2 regions of the Vibrio eleionomae genome follow, and region 1 is predicted to be linked to the other one. Evidence: predicted binding sites of a transcription regulator. Region 1 holds the regulator's gene; the other holds the start of a gene.
What was found. The regulator PurR, encoded in region 1, represses purine synthesis genes. The targets are predictions, from matches to a motif close to TNANGNAAACGTTTNCNTNA.

Region 1 (12,648 bases):
GCCAATAGTGCTGATCCCATTTACCGTGAACAGTATAAATTGGTTGAATTACTAATAAAAACTGACAATGGTAAATTGGTTGATGTGATTCAAGATGTTGATCCGGAAATGCTATTTGGTTCAGGCGATCAGGTGCGAATTCTCTATTTTGATGATGGCGTGAGAGTAGATCGCGAAATGTAACGTAACGTTAATACGCTTTATCCTTGTAAGTGTTGGTGTGAGAAATCCTGTGATTGACACTAGCGCCTAGGGCAATTTTTCGTTAGTCTGCAAATACGAAGAATTTTCGTCGCCATTTTTCACTGATGAATGATGTTGGCGGCGCAAGGATACACAACTTTAAATGGAAAGCCTTACGTTACAACCTGTTGAAAAATTTGATGGAGAAGTGAATCTTCCTGGTTCAAAAAGTGTTTCTAACCGAGCTTTATTGCTCGCTGCACTAGCAAAAGGGAAGACGCGCCTCACTAACTTACTTGATAGTGATGATATTCGTCATATGCTCAGTGCCCTGACTAAACTGGGTGTTCAGTATCAACTTTCTGATGATAAAACCGTTTGTGAAGTGGAAGGTTTAGGCCGGCCATTTTCGGCAGACACGCCATTAGAACTGTTTTTGGGTAACGCTGGTACAGCAATGCGTCCACTTGCGGCAGCACTGTGTTTGGGTCAAGGTGAGTTTGTTCTGACTGGCGAACCTCGCATGAAAGAACGCCCAATTGGTCACTTAGTCAATGCGCTGCGTGAAGCTGGCGCAGAAATTGAATATTTAGAAAATGAGAATTACCCGCCACTGTCGATAAAAGGCACTGGTCTCAAGTCGGGTACTGTCGCCATCGATGGTTCTATTTCAAGTCAATTTTTGACGGCTTTTCTCATGTCTGCGCCACTGGCTGATGGTGACATCACCATCAATATTGTGGGTGAGTTAGTATCAAAACCTTATATCGATATTACCTTGCAGATCATGCAACAGTTCGGTGTTAATGTTATTAACAACGACTACCAACAGTTCGTGATACCAACAGGGCAAAGCTACGTCGCACCAGGACATTTTATGGTGGAAGGTGATGCATCATCAGCGTCTTACTTCCTCGCCTCTGCAGCGGTTAAAGGCGGCAGTGTGAAAGTGACGGGGATTGGCAAAAAAAGCATCCAAGGTGATGTGCAATTTGCTGACGCGTTAGAAAAAATGGGGGCAGAAATTGAGTGGGGTGATGAATATATTATTGCTCGTCGCGGTGAACTCAATGCCATCGATATGGATTTTAACCATATTCCAGATGCAGCCATGACTATTGCAACTGCAGCCTTGTTCGCTAAAGGGACCACCACCATTCGCAATGTATATAACTGGCGTGTGAAAGAAACCGATCGCTTAGCGGCTATGGCGACAGAGCTACGTAAAGTCGGCGCTGAAATAGAAGAGGGCGAAGACTACATCACGATCACTCCGCCAGAAAAATTCATCCATGCAGCCATTGATACTTATGATGATCACCGCATGGCAATGTGTTTTTCGTTAGTGGCTTTCTCTGATGTTGGTGTGACGATTAATGATCCAAAATGTACGTCAAAAACATTCCCAGATTATTTTGATAAATTCGCCGTATTAAGTCATTAAATGGTCAACGTTATGATGAAATAAAGCCTCTTCCGAGGCTTTATTTTTAGTGTAAATGTAATTTGCTGATGGTCACTATATATAATACTCATACACTAGGCTTGACACTTTAGGTATTTAGCCATCAATCACTATTCGAGAGTAAATTCTGATGATAGGTGGTGCGCTAAATATTTAAACATGTTGAATACCGCTGTTGTTTTTGTGGTTGGCAGTCCGTTGTCATCAAGGAAATATTCACCTTTAAATACTAAAATGCCTGCTTTTTCTTCAACTTGAGTAGCTTTCATACCTTCAACATAATGTTCATGATCTTGAATCAGTTGATTAGCTATCATGAGTAAGTCTACTTTTGAAATGGGCTTTTTATCGGCCATAATGTTTCCTTTTATTATTTTGTTTGGCAGTGATAACTAGTGTATTGAGCGCATAATATCAGACAATGATCGAGCTCAGTAAAAACTAAAATTGTGATTTATTGCAAAATTCACTTGTTTTACCTCGCGTTCTGTCCAGACTGTCATTACTATGTGCGAGTTTTCTGGAGCGCTTAGCATTTCGTCGATTTGTCGAGCAAATAAGCCGGTTTTTAAAAAAACAAGTTGATCTTCTGGTTATCTACCTCGATAGTAAAAAAAGAAGCAATATTTAAGAACATAATGCGATAAAACCAGTCGCAAAGTGGTTAAGGACATTTGAATCAAATTATGGGTAAATCACTCGTTATCGTGGAGTCGCCAGCCAAGGCCAAAACAATCAACAAATATCTTGGCAAAGACTTTATCGTAAAGTCTAGTGTCGGTCATGTCCGCGATCTGCCAACTGCCGGTCAATCAACTGGCGCCAAAAAAGCAGCGCCGACTTCGACTAAAGGCCTTAGTGCTGAAGAAAAAGCTCGCCTTAAGAAAGAAAAAGAGCGTTCATCTTTAATCAAGAAGATGGGCATCGATCCCTATAATGGTTGGGAAGCGAATTATCAGATACTGCCGGGTAAAGAAAAGGTAGTAAATGAACTTAAAAAGTTAGCGAAAGACGCAGACAGCGTTTATCTCGCAACCGACTTGGACCGCGAAGGAGAGGCCATCGCTTGGCACCTTCGTGAGATCATCGGTGGCGATGAAGAGCGATATAAACGTGTTGTGTTTAACGAAATCACTAAAACAGCAATCCAACAGGCGTTTAAGCAGCCTGGTGACCTAAATATGGATGGTGTTAACGCCCAACAAGCACGTCGTTTTATGGACCGTGTTGTGGGCTTTATGGTGTCTCCGTTGCTATGGAAAAAAGTGGCGCGTGGTTTATCCGCAGGACGTGTTCAATCTGTAGCAGTGAAGCTACTTGTGGAACGTGAGCGTGAAATCAAAGCGTTTACCCCTGAAGAGTTCTGGGATATCAACGCCGATACCAAAACCAGTGCAAATGACAAATTCCGTTTGCTGGTCGCGCAACAAAATGGCGAAGCATTTAAGCCGACTAACGAACAAGAAACCAAAGCAGCTATCAGTGTTTTGGAAAAAGCGCGCTATGAAGTTTGTAAGCGAGAAGATCGCCCTACAACGAGTAAGCCAAGTGCGCCATTCATTACCTCTACATTGCAGCAAGCGGCAAGTACTCGCTTAGGTTATGGTGTTAAGAAAACCATGATGCTAGCGCAGCGTCTTTACGAAGGCGGTTACATCACCTACATGCGTACTGACTCAACCAACTTGAGCCAAGAAGCGGTTGCCTCTGTTCGTGATTTCATCACTGATCAATTTGGTGATAAATACCTACCAAGTAAGCCAAATGTTTACGGCAGTAAAGAAAATGCCCAAGAAGCGCACGAAGCGATTCGTCCTTCTAGCGTTGATGTTAAATCTGATGATTTGCAAGGTATGGATGCGGATGCGCACAAATTGTATAACTTAATTTGGAATCAGTTTGTGGCGTGTCAAATGACGCCTGCTCAATACACTTCTACAACCGTAAGTGTTAAGGCGGCAGAATACACGTTGAAAGCAAAAGGCCGCATTCTCAAATTCGATGGTTGGACACGTGTACAACGTCCACTTGGTAAGAATGAAGACCAAATTTTACCTGAAGTAAAAGTAGGGGATGAACTAGCCCTTGAAGCGTTAGATCCTAAACAGCATTTTACTAAGCCACCGGCTCGCTATACTGAAGCAGCATTGGTTAAAGAATTAGAAAAACGTGGGATTGGCCGACCATCTACTTACGCATCGATTATTTCTACCATCCAAGATCGTGGTTACGTAAAAGTCGATTCACGTCGTTTTTACGCGGAAAAGATGGGCGAAATTGTTACAGATCGTCTGGATGATAGTTTTGAAGATTTGATGAACTACGACTTCACAGCACGTATGGAACAAAAACTCGACCAAATTGCCGAAGGTGATGCTAATTGGAAAGGGGTATTAGACAACTTCTTTGCCGATTTTAGTCAAAACCTTGAACAAGCTGAGCAAGATGAAGAACAAGGTGGTATGAAGCCTAACCACATGGTGCAAACAGATATTGAATGTCCAACTTGTGGTCGTCCAATGGTGATTCGCACGGCTTCTACTGGCGTTTTCTTAGGGTGTTCTGGTTATGCACTTCCGCCGAAAGAACGTTGTAAGACAACCATCAATCTTGGTGATGAAGATGGTGTTATCAATGTCTTAGAAGAAGATGTTGAAACCGCAGCACTGCGCGCTAAAAAACGCTGCCCAATTTGCGGCACTGCAATGGATGCTTACTTGATTGATGAAAAACGTAAGCTTCATGTGTGTGGTAATAACCCAAATTGTGAAGGCTATATCGTTGAACACGGCGAATTTAAACTGAAAGGGTATGATGGCCCTGTTGTTGAGTGCGATAAATGTGGCTCAGACATGGTTCTGAAAAATGGCCGATTTGGTAAGTACATGGCATGTACCAATGAATCTTGTAGCAATACCCGTAAGATTTTGAAAAACGGTGAAGTGGCTCCGCCAAAAGAAGACCCGGTCCATTTCCCAGAACTACCTTGCACACAGTCTGACGCGTATTTTGTGCTTCGCGATGGTGCGTCTGGCTTATTCTTTGCGGCAAGTAATTTCCCTAAATCGCGTGAGACACGCGCACCGTTAGTGGAAGAGCTAGCAAAATATCAAGACCGCTTACCTGAGAAATTCAAGTACCTAGCAACTGCTCCAGCGAAAGATCCTGATGGTGAACGTGCTGTAGTACGCTTTAGCCGTAAATCGAAAGAGCATTATGTACGTACCGAACATGATGGAAAACCATCTGGCTGGACAGCGCTATACATCGACGGTAAATGGGAAGTAACGGATAAACGCAAGAAAAAATAGTGATTTATCAATAACAAACCATGAATAAAAAAGGCAGCTTACGAGCTGCCTTTTTATTTTGTTGGCTATTTCTCAGTTTTCTAAAACAGTGTTGAATATTTTGTTAAATTCCCAATTATTTGTTCTCATTATTCAATATGTTGACTATCTTTTTTATAGGAGCTTGTAAACGAAGTACGGTTTGTCGTAAACCTGCTCGGATAAAGGCATTGCGTATCCAGTTCTAAATCACGATGTTTAATGAATGATAAAGATTGATGTACTTGTTTATTAAACGTTGGTCAGTGTGTGAGTGTCGCTCTTGATATTACACTGGTGTACGCAACCGGTGGGTAAAGTGGTCAGTGATTAATTTGCAGCCAGTATTGACCTACTTGATGGCCTTTTGCCCCATTTGTCGCGGTGGGGATGATGCTTCGATGGAAGAACAGTGTTTATCAAATCTACCGGTGGGCACTGAAAACAATAAATAACGGAGAACCTTAATGGCTGGTGTACTGGGAATGATTTTGGCTGGAGGCGAGGGGACTCGTTTAATGCCTTTAACGGCTTCACGGAGTAAACCATCTGTCCCATTTGGAGGCAGTTATAGGCTAGTCGATTTTGCATTAAACAATTTCGTTAATGCGGATTTAATGCGGATTTATGTGTTAACGCAATTTAAGTCACAATCACTGTATCTACATATGAAAAAAGGCTGGAATGTGGCTGGTATTACTGACCGCTTTATCGATTGTATTCCTGCCCAAATGCGAGATGGTAAGCGTTGGTATGAAGGAACTGCTGATGCGATATACCAAAACCTACGTTTTATAGAATTGTCGTCACCTGATGAAGTGTGTATTTTTGGCTCTGACCACATCTATAAAATGGATATTCGTCAGATGCTGGATTATCACCGCCGTAAAGGTGCTAAGCTCACCGTTTCTGCTATCCGCATGCCCGTCAGCCAAGCATCATCATTTGGGATTATCGAAGTGGATAGAGAAGGGCGGATGGTTGGATTCGAAGAGAAGCCCGCTCATCCTAAATGTATTCCGGGTGAGCCAGAGTGGGCGCTTGTGTCGATGGGAAATTATATCTTTGATGCGCCAACACTTTATTCTGAGTTAAAATCTGATGCAGATAACCCACAATCTAGTCACGATTTTGGTAAAGATGTTATCCCGACTATGTATCCACAAGGGGATGTGTACGTCTATGATTTTTCGGATAACATGATCAAGGGTGAACGGCCTGAAGGGTACTGGCGCGATGTTGGTACTATTGAAGCGTATTGGGAAGCGCATATGGATCTCCTTGGCAAAGACCCTAAGTTTTCTTTGTATAATCGCAGTTGGCCTCTGCATACGTATTATCCACCTTTACCGCCAGCAACGTTTGTTGATGTTGATGCGCAAAAGGTTAAGTTAACCGATAGTTTGGTTTCTGGTGGGAGTTATATACAAGGATCAAGTATTTATAAATCGGTTTTAGGTTATAGAACCAATATTGCTGCTGGTTCTTGTATTAGTGAATCTGTTATCTTAGGTGATGTGAAGATAGGTGCAGGTTGTACGATTAAACGCGCCATTATTGATAAAGACGTTGAAATCGCAGCCGGCACGGTCATTGGTGAAAATAGTGAATTAGATAAACAACGCTTTCATGTTTCACCAAGTGGTATCGTAGTCATTGCTAAAGGAACAAAAGTTGGATTCTAAAATGGAGCAAATCAGTGTGTGGTTTGCCGTTTCAGAAGCGCAAGGTTTAGTGAAGAGTGGTGGTTTAGCTGATGTAGCGAAAGCATTACCTAAATCTCTCTCTCAATTAGGACAACAGGTAGCCATTGTGCTACCTGCTTATCGTAGTATTCCTGATAAAAACTCACTCCCTGTGGTCTTGGAAACCGATCTCACACATTGGCCTCACTCATCCTATAAAGTGAGGCAAACAGAGTTAGATGGTGTGCCGGTTTATTTGATCGATAATGATCACTATTTTGACCGTCCAGAACTTTATGCAGAGCAGAATCAAGCTTACGCTGATAACGGCGAACGGTTCAGTTTTTTCTCTGCTGCAAGCTTAGATGTTCTGCCTAAGTTGGGGATTAAACCCAATGTTATTCATGCCAACGATTGGCATACAGGACTGATCCCTTTCTTATTAAAAACCCGCTATCGCTATGATGCGTATTATGAAGGTATGAAAAGTGTCTTAACCATTCATAATGCGATTTTTAAAGGCATATTTTCTTACCATGAATTGGAAATTATTCCGGAATTGAATCTCAATGGTATGGAGTTTTTACGTTATGGTGTCGATCATGTAAGTATGCTTCGAGCAGGGATTGCTTATGCGGACAAAATTAATGCAGTTAGTCCAAACTATGCATGTGAACTGTTAACACCGTTAGGATCGCATGGGTTGGTCGATGATTTTGTTCGGCGTGCGCGTGATTTGCACGGTATTGTTAATGGTTGTGACTATTCGGAGTGGGACCCGAAAACAGATCAGTTTTTGCCACAGACATATAGTGATGACGCGGCCTCTTTACAAGCGGGCAAACAAGCAGCAAAGCTCGCTTTACAAGAAGAAGTGCACTTACCGACTCGCCCTGTCCCTATGTTTGGTATGGTGTGCCGTTTAACGCACCAAAAGGGATTTCATTACTTACTCCCTATCATTGAGGCATTCCTACGCAATGATGTGCAATTAGTTATTGTGGGTACTGGAGAGCCTGAAGTTGCTGGGCGTCTACGTAAACTGGCCGATAAATACAGTGAACAGTTTGCATTTGTTGAAACTTACAGTAACAAGTTGGCGCACTGGGTTGAAGCGGGCGCTGATTTCTTTTTGATGCCATCAGAGTTTGAAGCGTGTGGATTAAATCAAATTTATAGTATGGCTTACGGTACTTTACCTATTGTTAGAGAAGTAGGGGGATTGAAAGATACCGTAGTGGATTACGATAAAGATCCTCATGAAGCGACCGGCTTTGGTTTTTTAGAGCCATCGCCAGAGGCACTTTTAATTATTATGCAGCGTGCGTTACTGTTCTATCTGCAGCAACCTACTCAATTTCTCGAAGTTCAACAAAGAGCGATGCGCAGAGATTTTAGTTGGGAAGTATCAGCACAAGAATACATTAAGATGTATAGACAGGCATTGTTTGACTAAACGTTGCCCATCCATCGATGTACTTTACTAAGCGGAGAGTGTCACTCTCCGCTTTTTTATCGATTAACACAATGAAAAGAACATTGGATATTGTGCATTCCAATAAGAAGACTTGGGTATATAAGTCATCAGGATGATTTTGTTTAAAAGGGGAAGATATTGACATTATCAATGTGGTAGACTTGCGCCGCTATTAATTTGGAGCGAAATGGCTTACTTACTGATGTTATTCCATAAAGTGTATTCACATCCCACCAGTCAACAATGGGTCGTATTTATTCACGGCGCTGGGGGCAGTTCGTCTTTGTGGTTTAAGCAAATCAAGGAGTATCGACAACATTTTAATTTGCTTCTGGTTGATCTTCGTGGTCATGGCAAATCAAAACGAGGTCCTAAAGAGTGGTTACTCAAACCTTATCAGTTCGCTGATGTCGCGCAAGATGTTATTCACGTGATTGATCATCTTAGCATTGAAAAAGCCCACTTTGTTGCCATGTCTTTGGGAACCATTATTGTACGAACAATTGCCCAACTTGTCCCTGAGCGTGTCGAAAGCATGGTGATGGGGGGAGCGGTGATGCAGTTTAATCTACGTTCTCGGATATTGGTTAAAATTGGGGATTGGTGTAAAAATATCGTCCCATACATGTGGTTATACCAACTTTTTGCCCATGTCGTAATGCCTGATAAACATCAAAAAGAATCACGTCACCTCTTTATAAGAGAAGCTAAAAAGCTGTGTCAAAAAGAGTTTAAACGTTGGTATCGTTTAACCGCTGAAGCCCATGCACTGATGGGACATTTTAGAGAAACAGAGTTACCTATTCCCACGTTATACTTAATGGGAGAGCGCGATCATCTATTCCTTCCTGCTATTAGAAAAATGCTCAGTACACACCGCTGTAGTCAGTTGATAGAGTTATCCAATTGTGGTCATGTTTGCAATATCGAGCAATCTGAGGCCTTTAATCACCACTCGATTCGCTTTCTCTTGCACCAATAAATACGGTTCCCATTCAGAAAATATTAATCACACCCTTGGTGATCAGGTTTCCCACATTTCCAACAAACAGCGAACTGACCTTCATTGGTTTCCCCGCAATTAGAACAGACCCAATTTTTATAAAGGATACCACTATTGTCGGTTTGGGTTTGACGAATAAGCTCCCATGCATAATCGGCATCTAGACGATTAAATAGCCAAATATATGGCGCTGATTGGTCATCGGCAGGAATCTCTCCTCTTAACCCGAACCACTGTTCCCCTCTGACTTCGCATTTTATGTTTGACTGCTGGAGTAGTCCACACAGTATATGAGCTTCAGTTGGGTTATTTGCGATATAAAGTTTCAATATCAATTACCTTGAATGGTCACAGTCTAACCAAGATTATGTAAATGAACAGTGTTTCAAATGGGGTGTCATATTGTGTCCTAATTAAGGACTAAATATGGCTGTCACATTTTTATAATAATCAATGTAATAACCGTACAATGTTTTTGTGATAATAATCACAAAATAATGCCATTTAAGAAAAATGAGTAAAAATTTATTTATCCAATTTAAAGCATAAATTGATCTAGCTCATGGCGAATAATTGTAATCTATAGTCTCAACTATTTTAGTTGTTACTACTATTCTAAAACATTATGAGTTGGAAATTCGGTGATAAACCGCAAAATTATTAGCAGATTTATAGGTTAACTAACGGTTATTTATCTAGATATAGCCTTAGGACAAATGAGTTAAGGGTTATGCTCATACATGGCTGGTAAGGTTAAAAGGCCGGTTTAGCAGAAATGATTCGCAAGAGTGATGTTATTGATATATCTGATGAGCCTACAAGCAAGTATGCCGGGTTTTAACCTTTTAGGTGAGTAAAAGCTCTAATATGTACCTCAACGGCTCATATGTGCGTTATAGCGCGCATAAAAAAGCACCCCAGAGGGTGCTTTCAGCAACAAGCCTTGTTAGCAACAAATTTGGCTAAAGATTTTGCATTAACTCGTCACGCCGAGTTTGTGGAATAACAGACCAGTGCTTGCCTTCGATTGCGCCTTCAAGAGCCCATAAAAGCTCTAGACTTACATCGGTAGAGTGAGTTTGCTGAATTGCTTTATACGCTTCAACCGCTCCTTTATCGTGTAACTCTTCGACAGATTCAATTCCCGCTTTACGCAACATACGTTCTGTAGCTAAACGTAAATTAGGTAAATCTTTCAATCGGTTAGGTTTAGCTTTTGCCTGAGTCTCGCGTTCTTGTTTCGCGATCTTCAACGCAGATTTTGCTTCATCTAAAATAGTATCGGGTGTATCCCAAAACGATTCTGGAAGAGCAAAATATTTTGTAACCACAGGGAAACCACGTTTTTTGTAAACGTATGGTTCTAAGCCTTGTTGTTTGTATTTCTCAGAACAAGAATCATCAGCTCTGATATGAAGCATATCGTTAACAACCAACGCGAACATTGTGTCGTCTACGAAGATTCCAAAGCCGCCAAACATTGAACGAGATTTTACGCGACCTAATTTTTCAAAGAGTCGCATTGAGTTTTTTAGTATTGGTTTATCCATGCCTTTAGTCTCGGTGTATTTGAACATACGCCACCAAAATCCAGGTCCGAGAATGTAGCAAAAGAATGCAAAGACCGTGTCAATAAGAAGTTAACATCATATGCATTTTTGCCATCGGTAACCCCGCTACCTACCCAGAACATCTGTACCACCTGGGGTTCAGGCCGGAAGCTTTGCGTCCCACCTTTACAGATGGTTTGCCCTGTGCGTGACATTTCGTTAATTAGAGTAATCTTAAACTTGAACATAAATCACATAAAAATTGCTTCTATGTGATATTGCTCACAAAAATGACTGTATTAATAATAAACGATAAATTCATCAATAAAAGTGTAAAGAAGGCAGAGCTAAAGCAATGTAAGTTATTATTTTATAATGCTTTTTACCGACTCTCGTTCGATAAGCTCTGGATGCATTTCAAAAATACGGCGTTCATGCTCTTTATTTTTGATGCGTTCAAGCAAGATTTCGAATGCGTTTTTACCAACACGGCGCTTAGGCTGATGGATGGTGGTTAACGGTGGAGAGAAATATTCGGATAGTTCAATATTATCATAACCAATGACTGACATTTCTTCGGGGATTTTTACGCCTTTCTGTTGTAGGCGACTCATTAAGCCCAGTGCCATCGTATCGTTGAAACAAAAAACAGCGGTCGGTTTTTCATCCATCGCCAAAATTTTGTCAGCAGCAAGAACGGCGGTATCACATTCAAAGTTACCTTCAAGAATCCAATCTTCGTTCACGTCATAGTTTGCTTCGTTCATTGCGCGACGAAAACCTTGGATACGCTCTTGGCAGGTAATTTTGTTTAAGTGGCCACTCAAGCAGGCAATATGACTATGACCATGATCGATAAGGTACTTAGTGGCGATATAGCCACCTTCTTCTGAGTTATCCATGATTTTATCGGCTTGGGAGTCTTCTAATCCCCAATCCATGATCACTTTAGGAATATCGGAATGGCTCTCTAGCATTTCCATCAATTCTGGCGTCATATCCGAACACATAACCAACATGCCATCAACGCGTTTCTCAGCGAGCATGCGTACGTAGTCGCGTTGTTTTTCATAAATGCCACCAGTGTTACATAGGATCAACGTATAACCTTGGCGATAGCAGTAGCTTTCGACACCATCGATGACTTCGGAGAAAAATTGGTTCGTGGACTGGGTGACCAACATGCCAATGGTTCGAGTTGTGTTGCATTTTAAACTGCGGGCAACTGCACTAGGGGCATAGTTCAACTCCTTAACAGCAGATAGCACTTTTTCTTGAGTTGCTTCTGCCACAAAACGGGTTTTGTTGATGACATGTGATACGGTGGTCGTAGAAACGCCAGCCAAGCGTGCTACATCTTTTATTGTCGCCATAGGTGATTTCCATTGGTATCAAATAACCTGAAAGTACATTGGTGATGATAATGTTGAACAGTCAGGTTTCGCTTTATTTTAGTGCAAAAAGCGGGAATAGTAGTAAAAACACAAAAACCGCTACGAGAAAGCGGTTTTTGACAATTAGTTTGAGTATTTATTAGCATCCAAGATTCTAGACTGCTCTGGCGATCACCGCAACGAAAAATTCATAATTTAATCTCAACTGATCTCGCCAACTTTTCTTATGCTTGCGACTCATTGTCTACATGATGGCGACAGATTGCTGGGTTATCAATATATTTTATCAATATGTAAAATGGACGGCTTAAGCGTATAAATGACATTTAGACTCTACGGGAGAGCTGACGTTGTTTCATGATGTGCTAACGAATAATGCACATATGATAACTAACCAAAAATAAGGTAAGTCATGAGACGTTTGATTGTAGAACCGAGGATTAGGACCAACATACTAGAGGTAAAAGGCACTTTTTATCACTTTTCCCTATCAAAGGCGCTTATATACCCAAATGACCTCAAGATGCAGGATTCAGAGCTTCATCAACGAGCCTAGGTCAAG
Region 2 (12,648 bases), on a different contig from region 1:
TTTATACTTAAGTGATGTTTTCCCAACTCATCCCTCAAGTGCGGAGCGCATCATAGCAAACTCTTTGAAGCTGTAAACCCTTTTTTTATGATTTTGAATTGAATGCTGGCTTTTTGGGCAAAGATGCCAGTTATTCGCCATTTTTATGGTTTTTTATCTCCAAGAGTTTGTTTTGTCGAAGATTGAAGTCAACTGGCTCTAATGAGGTTATTGGGTTATACGCAAGTAACCTCAAGATGCTGTTTCAGCGAGATGTATTTGCTCTTAGCGGTAATTAACGGTGTAGCGGGTGGGTTTATGGTTCATTGCGAGAACGCTATTGACAACAATTGCGCCAAATACAGAGAGTACAAGTAACCAGACAGGAACATAGAAGTATGAAATGAGTAATATTGAACAGTCAATAAACACCTGTGTTTTACCCACTGAAATGCCCCATTTGTCCTGAATCGCCAAACACATCACATTAAATCCACCTAGACTTGAACGATGGCGAAATAAAATCAACATGCCAATCCCCATTAGTAACCCACCAGCAAATGCACAATAAACATCATTGATTTGATCAAGATGAATAATATGGTGAAGTTGGTCTGTAAAAATTGACACTAATGCGCCGGATACCACGCTATTGATGGCGAATGCTTTACCAAAACGTTTCCACGCTAAAAAGTAAAAAGGCACATTTGTGACAAAATACAATGTGCCGAAACTGATAGGGATAAGTTTTGCCAACAGCAAAGATAAGCCAGCGGTGCCGCCTGTGAGTAAATGGGCGGCTTGAAGAAAGAAAACGCCTTGCGCTGTGATTATCGAGCCTGTAAGCATTGCTATAGCGTCTTCTTTAAGTGTGTGTTTTTCCATAAATGTGTTGTAGTCCTGCAGTGGCTCTGTGTGATCACACAGTAAAAATCTGAGATTTGATGAGATAAGAGGCGATACTAATAAAAAGATACTTTTTCCGGTAGATAGTGAGGGGAAATTAAGGTACATCTATGTAACGGCCAATTTACAGGGCGTAAAGTGGTAAGTTGACAGTCAGAAGAGACACAAAGAAGAAGGTGCACGGTATTGAGTGAGCCCTTGCTGATTAATGTTGATAGTAAGCCTTTCTGCCTATTTACAAGGTTTATGAAACGATTTGTCACTCATTATGAAAAAACTGCATAATAAATTGTGTAAATTGTGCTTTATGATGAAGATCAATTTATGTAAAATGCGCGCCATTACGGTGACGAAAACGTTTGCGTTTAGTCGTTGTGCGGTTTTTTCCCTAAAATTTCAGTTAATCTGAGTCAGGAGATACAGATGCTTAAGCGTGATATGAACATCGCTGATTACGATCCGGAGCTATACGCTGCCATCCAGGAAGAAACTCTTCGTCAGGAAGAACACATTGAACTTATTGCTTCTGAAAACTACACAAGTCCACGTGTAATGGAAGCACAAGGCTCTCAGCTAACTAACAAGTACGCAGAGGGTTACCCTGGCAAGCGTTACTACGGCGGTTGTGAGTATGTTGATAAAGCAGAAGCATTGGCTATTGACCGTGCTTGTAAACTGTTCGGTTGTGAATACGCAAACGTACAGCCACACTCAGGTTCTCAAGCAAACAGCGCAGTGTATATGGCGTTGTTGAACCCTGGCGACACCGTTCTAGGCATGAGCCTAGCACACGGTGGTCACTTAACTCACGGTTCACCAGTTAACTTTTCTGGCAAACACTACAATGTGATTCCTTACGGCATCGATTCTGATGGTCAAATCGACTACGATGAAATGGAAGCGCTAGCACTACAACACAAACCTAAGATGATTATTGGTGGTTTCTCTGCTTATTCTCAAGTTGTAGATTGGAAACGCATGCGTGAAATCGCAGACAAAGTAGATGCTTACCTGTTTGTTGATATGGCACACGTTGCCGGCCTAATTGCTGCTGGTGTATACCCAAGCCCAATTCCATTTGCTGACGTTGTAACAACGACAACTCACAAAACATTGGCAGGTCCTCGTGGTGGTCTTATCCTTTCTAACGCAGGTGAAGATCTGTACAAGAAACTAAATTCTGCAGTGTTCCCTGGTGGTCAAGGTGGTCCTTTGATGCACGTTATCGCTGCAAAAGCGGTTGCTTTCAAAGAAGCAATGGAGCCAGAATTTAAAGCCTATCAAGAACGTGTTGTAGAAAACGCTAAAGCGATGGTTGCTCAATTCCAAGAGCGTGGCTACAAAATCGTATCTAACAGTACTGAAAACCACCTGTTCCTTGTTGATCTGATCGATAAAGACATCACTGGTAAAGAGGCTGATGCGGCTCTTGGCGCTGCTAACATTACAGTTAACAAAAACTCTGTACCAAACGATCCACGTAGCCCATTCGTAACGTCTGGTATTCGCGTTGGTACTCCATCAATTACTCGTCGCGGCTTCAATGCTGAAGATGCAAAAGAGTTAGCAAACTGGATGTGTGATGTACTTGATAGCATCAATGATCAATCTGTTATTGATGCAACAAAACAGAAAGTTTTAGAAATCTGTAAACGTCTTCCTGTTTACGCTTAATTTCTATACTTAAGTTATAAAACAAAGGGCCCGCATTAATATGCGGGCCCTTTTTGTCTGTTTGTAAGCGATTAACTGTAGTGTTGCTCTATGTTATTTTGCAACACTAAGCAATGCACCTGATTTACATTGGAACATATAGTAGTTACTGCTTTCAGAAAATTTTCCAAGCCCTTCGCCAGAACAATAATCCGCGTTGATATCACGCATGGTATCAAGAGTTTGTTCGCTTTGAAGTGAGAACTTAGATCCATCAGCACACACGATACGAACTCGGCCGTCATCACTAACTGAATAGATTTTGACGTCAGTATTACAGAGCTCGAACGACGCTTCTTGGAAGTTATCTCGTTGCTCGTTCGATGCACATCCCGCCAACACTCCTGTAATAATTAGAGCCAAGAGTCCAAATTTATTCATGATGAAATCCTTTACGTTGTTACGTGTACCGAACCGATGATAAGAAATCATCGTTGCTCCTATGATTTTTACCCGGTCGCGGTTAATTAATATCTACATTTTAGTATAAGCCAACGCCAGCGTATAAAACTTGTTCGAGAGCTGCAAGTAGTGAATGCCGATAAATGAAAAAAGCCGATATGGATTCCATATCGGCTTTAGTACTCAGGAGTATGAATTATTTAACTTCCATACCTTGAGCTTGGAGATCTGCATGGTAAGAAGAACGTACGAACGGGCCGCAAGCTGCATGAGTGAAGCCTAACTCTAATGCAACTTCTTTGAGTTCTTCGAATTCTTCTGGTGGCACATAGCGAGCCACTGGTAGATGGTGGCGACTTGGTGCTAGATATTGACCGAGAGTCAGCATTGTCACGCCATGAGAGCGTAGATCTTTGAGTACTTCAATGATTTCTTCTTTGGTTTCGCCCAGCCCCATCATCAAACCTGATTTAGTTGGAATGTCTGGATGCTGTTCTTTGAATTTACGTAGAAGTTCTAGTGACCATTTATAGTTTGCACCTGGACGAGCCTTACGATATAGACGTGGGGCAGTTTCTAAGTTGTGGTTGAATACATCTGGCGGATTGTCTTTCATTAACTCAAGCGCAGTATCCATACGACCACGAAAATCAGGTACGAGTGTCTCAATACGAATTTCTGGGTTAAGAGCGCGAATTTCACGGTTACAGTCTGCAAAGTGTTGTGCGCCACCATCACGAAGGTCATCGCGGTCAACAGAGGTGATCACCACATACTTCAACTTCATATCTTTGATGGTTTGTGCCAATTTTTGTGGTTCATTAGCTTCTGGTGCAACAGGGCGACCATGGGCAACGTCACAGAACGGACAACGACGGGTACAGATAGCACCTAAAATCATGAAGGTAGCAGTACCATGATTAAAACATTCGGCGAGGTTAGGGCAAGAGGCTTCTTCACAAACAGAGTGAAGGTTGTTCTTGCGCATCGCTGATTTTATGTCTTTGATACGTTGACTATCAGAAGGCAGCTTGATTTTCATCCACTCAGGTTTACGTAGAACCTCAGTTTGTTCTTCAGGCATGTTCTTAACTGGAATCAGTGCCATTTTGTCGGCATCGCGGTATTTAACACCACGTTCCATCTGAATTGGTTTACTCATGATTATAGGCTTCTGTGCTGATTTCGACTTTCTCGTAGCCTAGCAGGCTAACAAGTTCTTTGACTAGTATATGCTCGACATGTTCAATGTCGGTTGGTCCCTTTAAATCGCTCACTTGAACCATTTCCATTCCCGCATAGCCACATGGGTTAATACGTAGAAACGGCGATAAATCCATATTGACGTTGAGTGCCAACCCATGGAAAGAACAGCCTTTACGAATACGTAGGCCGAGTGAACAAATTTTTCTCCCGTCGACGTAAACGCCAGGAGCATCAGGTTTCGCTGCTGAGTCAATCTGATAGTGTTTAAGCGTGTTGATCACGAGTGTTTCTATATCGGTGACTAATTCGCGAACCCCAAGTTTTTTACGACGTAGGTTAATTAAAAAGTAGACGACGAGTTGACCGGGGCCATGGTAGGTGACTTGTCCGCCGCGATCACTCTGAACAACGGGAATATCCCCCGTATTCAATAAGTGTTCAGGTTTTCCCGCTTGGCCTTGGGTGAATACAGGGTTGTGCTCCACTAGCCAGATTTCATCCCGGGTTTCTGAATCGCGTTGATCAGTAAAGTCATGCATTGCTTGCCAGACCGGTTGGTAATCCCGGCGGCCTAAATGCCTGACGACCAGTTCACTGTCCATTATTACGTCCATCGGTCTTATATAAAGTTTTTGGATTATAAACTTCTTAGATGCTTTGAACTACTTTTTATAGCGTTTTTTTTAACACTTGTGAAACGTGTTGTTTTTAACTATCTGATAAAAAAGGGAAAAGCAGCTTTCGCTGCTTTAAAAAAAAGTTTACTCATTTCAAATAAAATTGAAAATGATTGGGCGTTTATAGTACTAAGCGTACGATTTCGATATCGCCTAACTCTTTATAAAGGGTTTCTACTTGCTCGATAGATGTTGCTGTAATCGTTACCGAAATTGAATGGTAGTTACCTTTGCCGCTTGGCTTTACTCGAGGGCTGTAGTCACCTGGAGCATGGCGTTGAATGACTTCTAATACCAGTTCAGGTAGTTCTGGTTTCGCATGGCCCATGACTTTGTATGTAAATGAGCAAGGGAACTCGAGAAGGTCTTTCAATTTTGCATCAGAGTTGAGTGTCAACATAAGGAAACTCCAAGGTTTACTAATAATAGAAGCGGTGCAGAATAGTACAGCCAATTGATGTGGATCTCAAGTCAACAAAAAAGCCGCGTTAGCGGCTTTTTTAAAGACGATGAGAGCCTTTAGAATAAGCCTTTGAACAATAGAACAATGTAGTCCCAAAGACGGCTGAAAATGCCACCTTGGTTAACATCTTCTAAAGCCATTAAAGGATATTGAGCAACATCTTTACCATCAACTTGGTAGAAGAGTTTACCTACTACGTCACCTTTTTTGATTGGCGCTTTTAGCTGTTTATCCAGCACAAAGTTTGCCGTCAGATCTTTAGCTTGTCCGCGAGGTAAAGTGACATAAGTATCTTCATTGACACCTAGAGCAACTTTGTCTTTATCGCCCATCCAGATGCGTTCTTTAACAAATGTTTGGCCTTTCTTATGTGGCTCAACAGTCTCAAAGAAACGGAAGCCGTATCCTAGTAGTTTTTTACTTTCTGCTTTACGTGCATTAGAGCTCTTTGTACCCATTACAACAGAAATAAGGCGCATTTTACCTTCGTACGCTGATGTCACCAGGTTGTAGCCTGCATGGCTAGTGTGGCCTGTTTTGATGCCATCGACGTTCATACTTTTATCCCACAGTAGGCCGTTACGGTTGTACTGTGTGATACCGTTGTAGGTAAATTTCTTATCTGAGTAGATTTTATACTCTTCAGGAACGTCACGAATTAACGCTTGCGCAAGTACTGCTAAATCGTGTGGTGTAGTGTACAAGTTAGGGTTATCAAGCCCGTGTACGTTAGCATAATGAGTGTCTTTCATGCCTAGCGTATTCGCCCAAGCATTCATAAGATCGACAAATGCATCGGTAGAGCCAGCGATGTGTTCTGCCATAGCCACACAAGCATCGTTACCTGAATCAATAATAATGCCTTTGTTTAGTTCTCCCACTTTTACAGTGGTACCAACTTCGATAAACATTTTTGAAGATTCTGGGAAGTTTTTCGCCCAAGCATTGCGACTGATGACAACGTCGTCATCACGGCTAATGTTACCGCGCTTAATCTCTTGACCGATAACGTAGCTCGTCATCATTTTTGTCAAACTAGCTGGCGGTAGTTTCTCGTTCATGTTTTTTTGAGCAAGAATTTTACCGGAATGGTAATCCATCAAAATGTAGCCATTTGCTGCAATTTGAGGTGCATCTGGTACAACAACTGGAGAGGCAGCCACTGCTGAACCCGAGAAACTTGCTGATAGCGCAACAGAAGACGCTAAAACAGTATTTAAAATCGCTTTTTTCATGGTGAGTTTGACTTTTTTACTTAATTATCCGTTATCTTATCAGAAATGATGCCTTAAAACAGACCCTGTCACTTCTGATCCGATCCAGTGTATCAATGCGAATGGATGTGCTTTCTAACGAATGCTGTCTCATAGCCGAGAGATTTTACTCGTTCAAGGCTTTGTTGCGTCAGAGTATAGTCAACAAACGGACCTAAAAAGACACGGTGGTTACTTTCTTTGCTATCAACAAAAGTACGCACTGATAAGCTTTGACTTAGTTTTTGCGCTAAAGTTCGCGCATTTTTTTCATTTTGTGTCGATGCCACTTGTACGTAGTACTTATGGCCTGCATCTGATGGTTCTTTACTCTTTGATTTTCCTGGAGTAATGACCTCAATTTTTACATTGGCTGTACCTGTTTGCAGCACACCTAATTTATAAGCTGCCGCATAACTTAAATCAATAATCCGCCCTGTATGGAATGGTCCCCGATCATTGACCCGAACAATAGCCGTTTTGTCGTTATCGGTATTGGTCACTTTCACATAGCTTGGTAAAGGCAGTGTTTTGTGGGCTGCTGTCATCGAATACATATCGTAAATTTCACCATTCGACGTTAAATGTCCGTGGAATTTTTTACCGTACCAAGATGCTTTGCCTGTTTCAGTATACCCTTCAGTATTTTTTATAATATGGTAAGTTTTACCACCAAGTGTATAGTCCTTATTACCACCAAGACTATAAGGCTCATTTTGTGGATGAGCATCCTCCACATGATCTACAGAGATGGGCGCATTTGGCGCCACATCATTATCAATCGAGTATCGTCCAGACGAACTACAGCCGGCCAGTAGCAAAGCTAACATGGCCGAGAATGGCAACAGTAACTTTGTCATTTAGTTCGCCTTTGAAAATGCTTTTCTGTGAGTGTGTATTGACATTAAAATCCCAAATCCTGCAAGTAGTGTCACCATAGAGGTACCACCATAGCTGATTAATGGCAGAGGAACGCCAACAACAGGTAAAATTCCACTCACCATGCCAATATTAACAAACACATAAACAAAAAAGCTTAACGTTATGCTCCCTGCCATCATACGACCAAATGCAGTTTGTGAGTTGGTAGCTAAATATAATCCGCGTCCAATCACAAATAGATAAACAGAAAGTAATACCAACACACCAATCAGTCCCCATTCTTCTGCAATCACTGCGAAAATGAAGTCAGTATGTCTCTCTGGTAAAAATTCTAGTTGAGATTGCGTGCCATGCAACCATCCTTTTCCAAGTAACCCGCCAGAACCAATCGCAATTTTACTTTGAATAATGTGATAGCCCGCACCTAACGGATCGGACTCTGGATTAAATAATGTCCTAACTCGCGTTTTTTGGTAATCGTGCATCAGGAAAAACCACAGCACAGGGATAAAGGCGCCGACAGCAACACAAGCCGCGATAATGTATTTCCAGCTAATACCAGCGAGGAAAATAACAAACACGCCAGAAGCAGCGATCAATATAGAGGTACCAAGGTCCGGTTGTTTTGCTATCAGAATGGTCGGAACGAATACCATCGCGAGCGATAGAACCAATGTACGAAAGTCTGGCGGTAGCTGACGATGACCAATAAAACGCGCCACCATCAGCGGTACTGCTAATTTTAGTAGCTCTGAAGGTTGAAAACGGACAAAGCCCAAGTTCAGCCAACGCTGAGCACCTTTAGATATTTCACCAAACAGCAGAACACCAACGAGAAGGATAACCCCAACAAAAAAGAGTAGAGGAGCCATTCGTTCATAGGTGCGTGGAGGAATCTGAGCAATGCCGATCATGATGCCAAGCGCGAGTAGCATACGCATTGCTTGGCGTTCCATCATTGCCATGTTCTGCCCACTAGCGCTGTACATAATGACCAGACCAAAAAACATCAGTAACATCACTGCAAGAAGCAGTGGTAAATCAATATGAATACGCTGGAAAAATGAGCGGTTCTCTTGAGTAGGATCGATATTCATCATTTGTCGCTCTTTCCTTTACCAAGTAGCATATAGTCAAAGATTTTACGCGCCACAGGTGCACCATGACTCGACCCGCCCCCCGCGTTTTCTAATACAATAGTCACGATTGCTTTTGGATTTTTTACAGGTGCAAATGAAATAAACAAAGCGTGGTCTCGTAAGTGCTCGGCCAGTTCTGCTGCATTGTATTTTTGACCCTCCGCTAAACCAAAGACCTGAGCCGTACCTGATTTACCTCCACTGGTATAAGGTGCACCATGGAATGCGCGGCGAGCGGTACCACGAGGACCGTTGTTCACCAAATACATACCGTGCAGTGCGATGTCCCAGTATTTTTCCGGTACATTTTTTATAGGGGGATAGGTCACGATCTCCGCATCGCGTCGAGTAGAAAATGCGTCACCATTATTGATGGTCGAACGGAGTAAGTGAGGTGCGATGACTTCGCCATGATGTACGAGCACCGACAACGCTTTAGCCAATTGAAGCGGAGTTGCTGTCCAGTAACCTTGCCCGATACCAACAGGGATAGTATCACCCTGGTACCAAGGCTGATGGAATTTTGCATGTTTCCATTCTCTGGTTGGCATATTGGCTTTACTTTCTTCATAGATATCAATACCGGTATAATCGCCAAAACCAAATTTCTTCATCCAAGTCGAAATACGGTCAATACCCATCTCGTATGCAACGTGATAGAAGAAAGTATCGACAGACTCTTCTAAGGCTTTGGTGACATTTACTTTGCCATGTCCCCAACGTAACCAGTCGCGGAAAGGGCGAGTGTTCGAGTTAGGAATTTTCCAATAGCCGGGGTCGTTACGGGTATACGTTGGTGTAATAACACCTTCGGTCAATGCCGACACTGCCATAAACGGTTTCACTGTGGAACCCGGAGGGTAGATACCTAATGTACTGCGGTTAACAAGAGGTCGATCTTTATCATTCAGCAATTTAGCGTACGCTTTTCCTGAAATACCATGAACAAATGCATTCGGGTCATAACTTGGACTGGATACCATAGCAAGAACACCGTTGTCTTTAGGATCGAGCACAATGGCTGAGCCGCGACGTCCGTCTAATAACTTGCTGACATACAGTTGTAAGTTGATATCGATGTTTAACACGATATCTTTCCCTGGAATTGGCGGTACGTACTTCAAGGTACGAATAATGCGCCCTCGACTGTTCACTTCTACTTCTTGATAACCGGCCGTACCATGTAGGACATCCTCGTAATATTTTTCAATACCTAATTTACCGATGTCCCTCGTTGCTTGATAGTTAGCGGTTTTTCCTTCGCGCTCTAAGCGTGACATGTCTTTATCGTTGATACGAGACACATAGCCTAAAACGTGGGTGAGAACGGAACCATAAGGGTAGTAACGTTTCAAAGCTGCAGTGACTTGCACGCCAGGAAATTTGTATTGATTGACTGAGAATTTAGCGACTTGCTCATCAGTTAGCTGAGAAAGTAGTTGGACCGAATCAAAGCGACGTGTACGCCGGCGCTCTTTTTGAAACTCATCAATATCGTCTTGGGTAATGGGCAGTATTGTCTGTAAACGCTTGAGGGTATCGTCCATATTTTTCACCTTTTCAGGGGTGATTTCTAGACTGAATACAGGGCGATTTTCTGCGAGTAGTTTACCATTTCGATCATAAATTAATCCGCGGTTAGGAGAGATTGGGACTATTTTGATTCGGTTATCATTGGAACGGGTTTTATAATCTTGGTATTGATTGACTTGGATATTGTACAAATTACCAATCAATACAATAACTAATAGAATAATGCCAACAAAGGATACTACCGCACGGCTACGAAATAGCCGTGCTTCTGCTAAGTAATCTCGAATTGGGCTATGTTTGCGTAACATCTATGCCTATTCTCGATGGTAAGGGTGATTGGCGGTTATGCTCCACGCTCGATACAGGCTTTCAGCCATCACCACCCGAACGAGTGGGTGAGGGAGCGTTAACGGCGATAAAGACCAAGATTGGTCTGCGGCTTGTTTACATGCTGGAGCAAGTCCTTCTGGACCACCAATTAAGATAGAGACATCGCGTCCATCTAATTTCCAACTTTCCAGTTGACCAGCCAATTGCTCGGTATCCCAACGTTTTCCGGGAATATCGAGCGTAACAATACGGTTGCCTTTTGGCACAGCCGCTAGCATGGCTTCGCCTTCTTTTTGCAAAATTCTTGCAATATCGGCATTCTTGCCTCGTTTACCGGCTGAAACTTCAATGAGATCGAGCGGCATATCGTGGGGAAAGCGACGTTTATACTCTTGAAAGCCTTCCTCTACCCACTTGGGCATTTTAGTTCCAACAGCGATTAATTGAATCTTCAACGCTTAGCTCCAGAGCTTTTCTAACTGGTACATCTCGCGTTGTTCTTCCTGCATCACGTGGATCATTGTGGTGCCCAAATCAACAACTACCCATTCTCCCTCGGTTTCACCTTCAATACCAAGCGGATCTAGGCCTGATTTACGAGCTTCACTGGCCACATGGTCGGCAATGGAAGCTACGTGGCGTTTAGAGGTGCCAGTACAAATGATCATAAAATCTGTGATACTAGATTTACCTTGCACATCAATAGTAATGATGTCTTGTGCTTTCATATCATCTGCTTTATCAGCAAGGAATGCGGTTAATTCTTCGCGTTGCAAGTAACTATCCTCTGAAATTTATCGTTGTTCTAAGTAAAAAGAGCGTCGGAGTATACCATACCGATCACTGTATTTATCCGTACGATATTACGTGTTAGGGACATCGTAGCGTATTGAGTCAGTCTTTACTCTTACAGTGGTAACGGTATGTTTGCATCAGTATGACAACACTCAAAGGTGATTTGTTGCAATAAAGGCCAAACAGGTTGCTCATATTGAGTTTTTGTCAATATTTCGCATTGGGCAAGTAATTGCACCAAATGGCGCAGTTTTTTTGTGGAAAGACGCTTTAATGCTGCAGCGTACAGGGGGCGTTTATTTTGCCAGATACGAAATTTTTCCATCACAGAGCCTAAGGGCATTGTCGTTAAAGCTTGCTGCATTTGAACTAATTGCATCAGCTCTTTTTGAATGGTTCGAATCAGGATTATAGGTTCCATATCTTCCGCTTGTAACTGGCGTAAAACGCGTTGTGCACGTTTCTCTTTTCCTTCCAGTAAAGAATCAGTCCAATGAAAAGCGGTGTAGTGGTTATTACGACTTAATGCTTCCTCTAGGCGAATCATCGTGATTTGTCCGTCTGGATAGAGCAACACGAGTTTTTCTAAACTCTGAACGAGGGCAAATAGATTCCCTTCATGCCAATGGGCTAACATTTGCACAGCTTCAGTATCAGGAGTCAGCCCAATCTGTCGGCAGCGAGTGATTACGAATTGTGGTAAGCGACTAATATCTGGAGTTAAACAGTTAACCAAGCAACCTTGATTTGCTATCGCTTTACACCAAGCCGAGTTCTCTTGTGCCTTCGTCAGCCTGCCACCAATAATCACTAACATCACATCAGGATTAAGGCTTTCGACGAGCGTTTTAATTTCTTTACCTATTGCCGCATTGATTCCTGCTTCCGGTAAAGTTAGCTCGATAAGCTGACGATTTGAAAATAAGCTCATTGACTGACAACAGTCGTAGACCTCATTCCAATCTAGACTTGCATCAACGGCAAACCGATGTTTTTCTTCAAACCCTAGGGTAAGAGCTGCTTTTTCAATCGCAATCCGTGATTCATCTAACAGCAGCGGCTCGTTGCCGAAGACCAAATAGCTCGGCAACAGCTGCTTGTTTAATAAATCCGCTAACTTATCTGCGTATATTCTCATGACCAATCAAAGTGCTCAGTCTTAGTCGACAGAATCAGAGTTAGAAAGATCACTGCCTAACTCTTGCTGTTTTTTCTGTTCTTGCTGCTGTTCATGCAGCTCCTTGGTTGTGATCTTATTACCGTCTTTATCCAAATTCATAGTGCCTGCTTCGATGTTCGCTTTTAAGCGTGCCATTTGACGGATAATTTGGCTTGCTGCGAGGTGGCGCATTTCATCTTCAAGTTTGTCT

Region 2: a site for PurR is predicted at 1,233-1,252, ahead of glyA (serine hydroxymethyltransferase). Genes of this name have one in related genera too.

Annotation. Positions count from the first base shown of each region.
Region 1 is NZ_WEKT01000057.1:19,082-31,729, forward strand. It holds gene F9817_RS20075 (outer membrane lipoprotein) at 1-183, shown strand, start outside; gene aroA (3-phosphoshikimate 1-carboxyvinyltransferase) at 347-1,627, shown strand; gene F9817_RS20085 (YciN family protein) at 1,759-2,004, opposite strand; gene topA (type I DNA topoisomerase) at 2,335-4,959, shown strand; gene glgC (glucose-1-phosphate adenylyltransferase) at 5,445-6,662, shown strand; gene glgA (glycogen synthase GlgA) at 6,664-8,118, shown strand; gene F9817_RS20105 (alpha/beta fold hydrolase) at 8,327-9,121, shown strand; gene F9817_RS20110 (putative signal transducing protein) at 9,145-9,471, opposite strand; gene F9817_RS20115 (TfoX/Sxy family DNA transformation protein) at 10,105-10,692, opposite strand; cyclic di-GMP riboswitch class I at 10,806-10,904, opposite strand; gene purR (HTH-type transcriptional repressor PurR) at 11,058-12,065, opposite strand.
Region 2 is NZ_WEKT01000014.1:43,206-55,853, forward strand. It holds gene F9817_RS10055 (YitT family protein) at 265-864, opposite strand; gene glyA (serine hydroxymethyltransferase) at 1,309-2,559, shown strand; gene F9817_RS10065 (hypothetical protein) at 2,653-2,979, opposite strand; gene lipA (lipoyl synthase) at 3,197-4,162, opposite strand; gene lipB (lipoyl(octanoyl) transferase LipB) at 4,155-4,808, opposite strand; gene ybeD (DUF493 family protein YbeD) at 5,005-5,283, opposite strand; gene F9817_RS10085 (serine hydrolase) at 5,403-6,581, opposite strand; gene F9817_RS10090 (septal ring lytic transglycosylase RlpA family protein) at 6,674-7,459, opposite strand; gene rodA (rod shape-determining protein RodA) at 7,460-8,578, opposite strand; gene mrdA (penicillin-binding protein 2) at 8,578-10,461, opposite strand; gene rlmH (23S rRNA (pseudouridine(1915)-N(3))-methyltransferase RlmH) at 10,468-10,938, opposite strand; gene rsfS (ribosome silencing factor) at 10,942-11,259, opposite strand; gene holA (DNA polymerase III subunit delta) at 11,391-12,416, opposite strand; gene F9817_RS10120 (LPS-assembly lipoprotein LptE) at 12,438-12,648, opposite strand, start outside.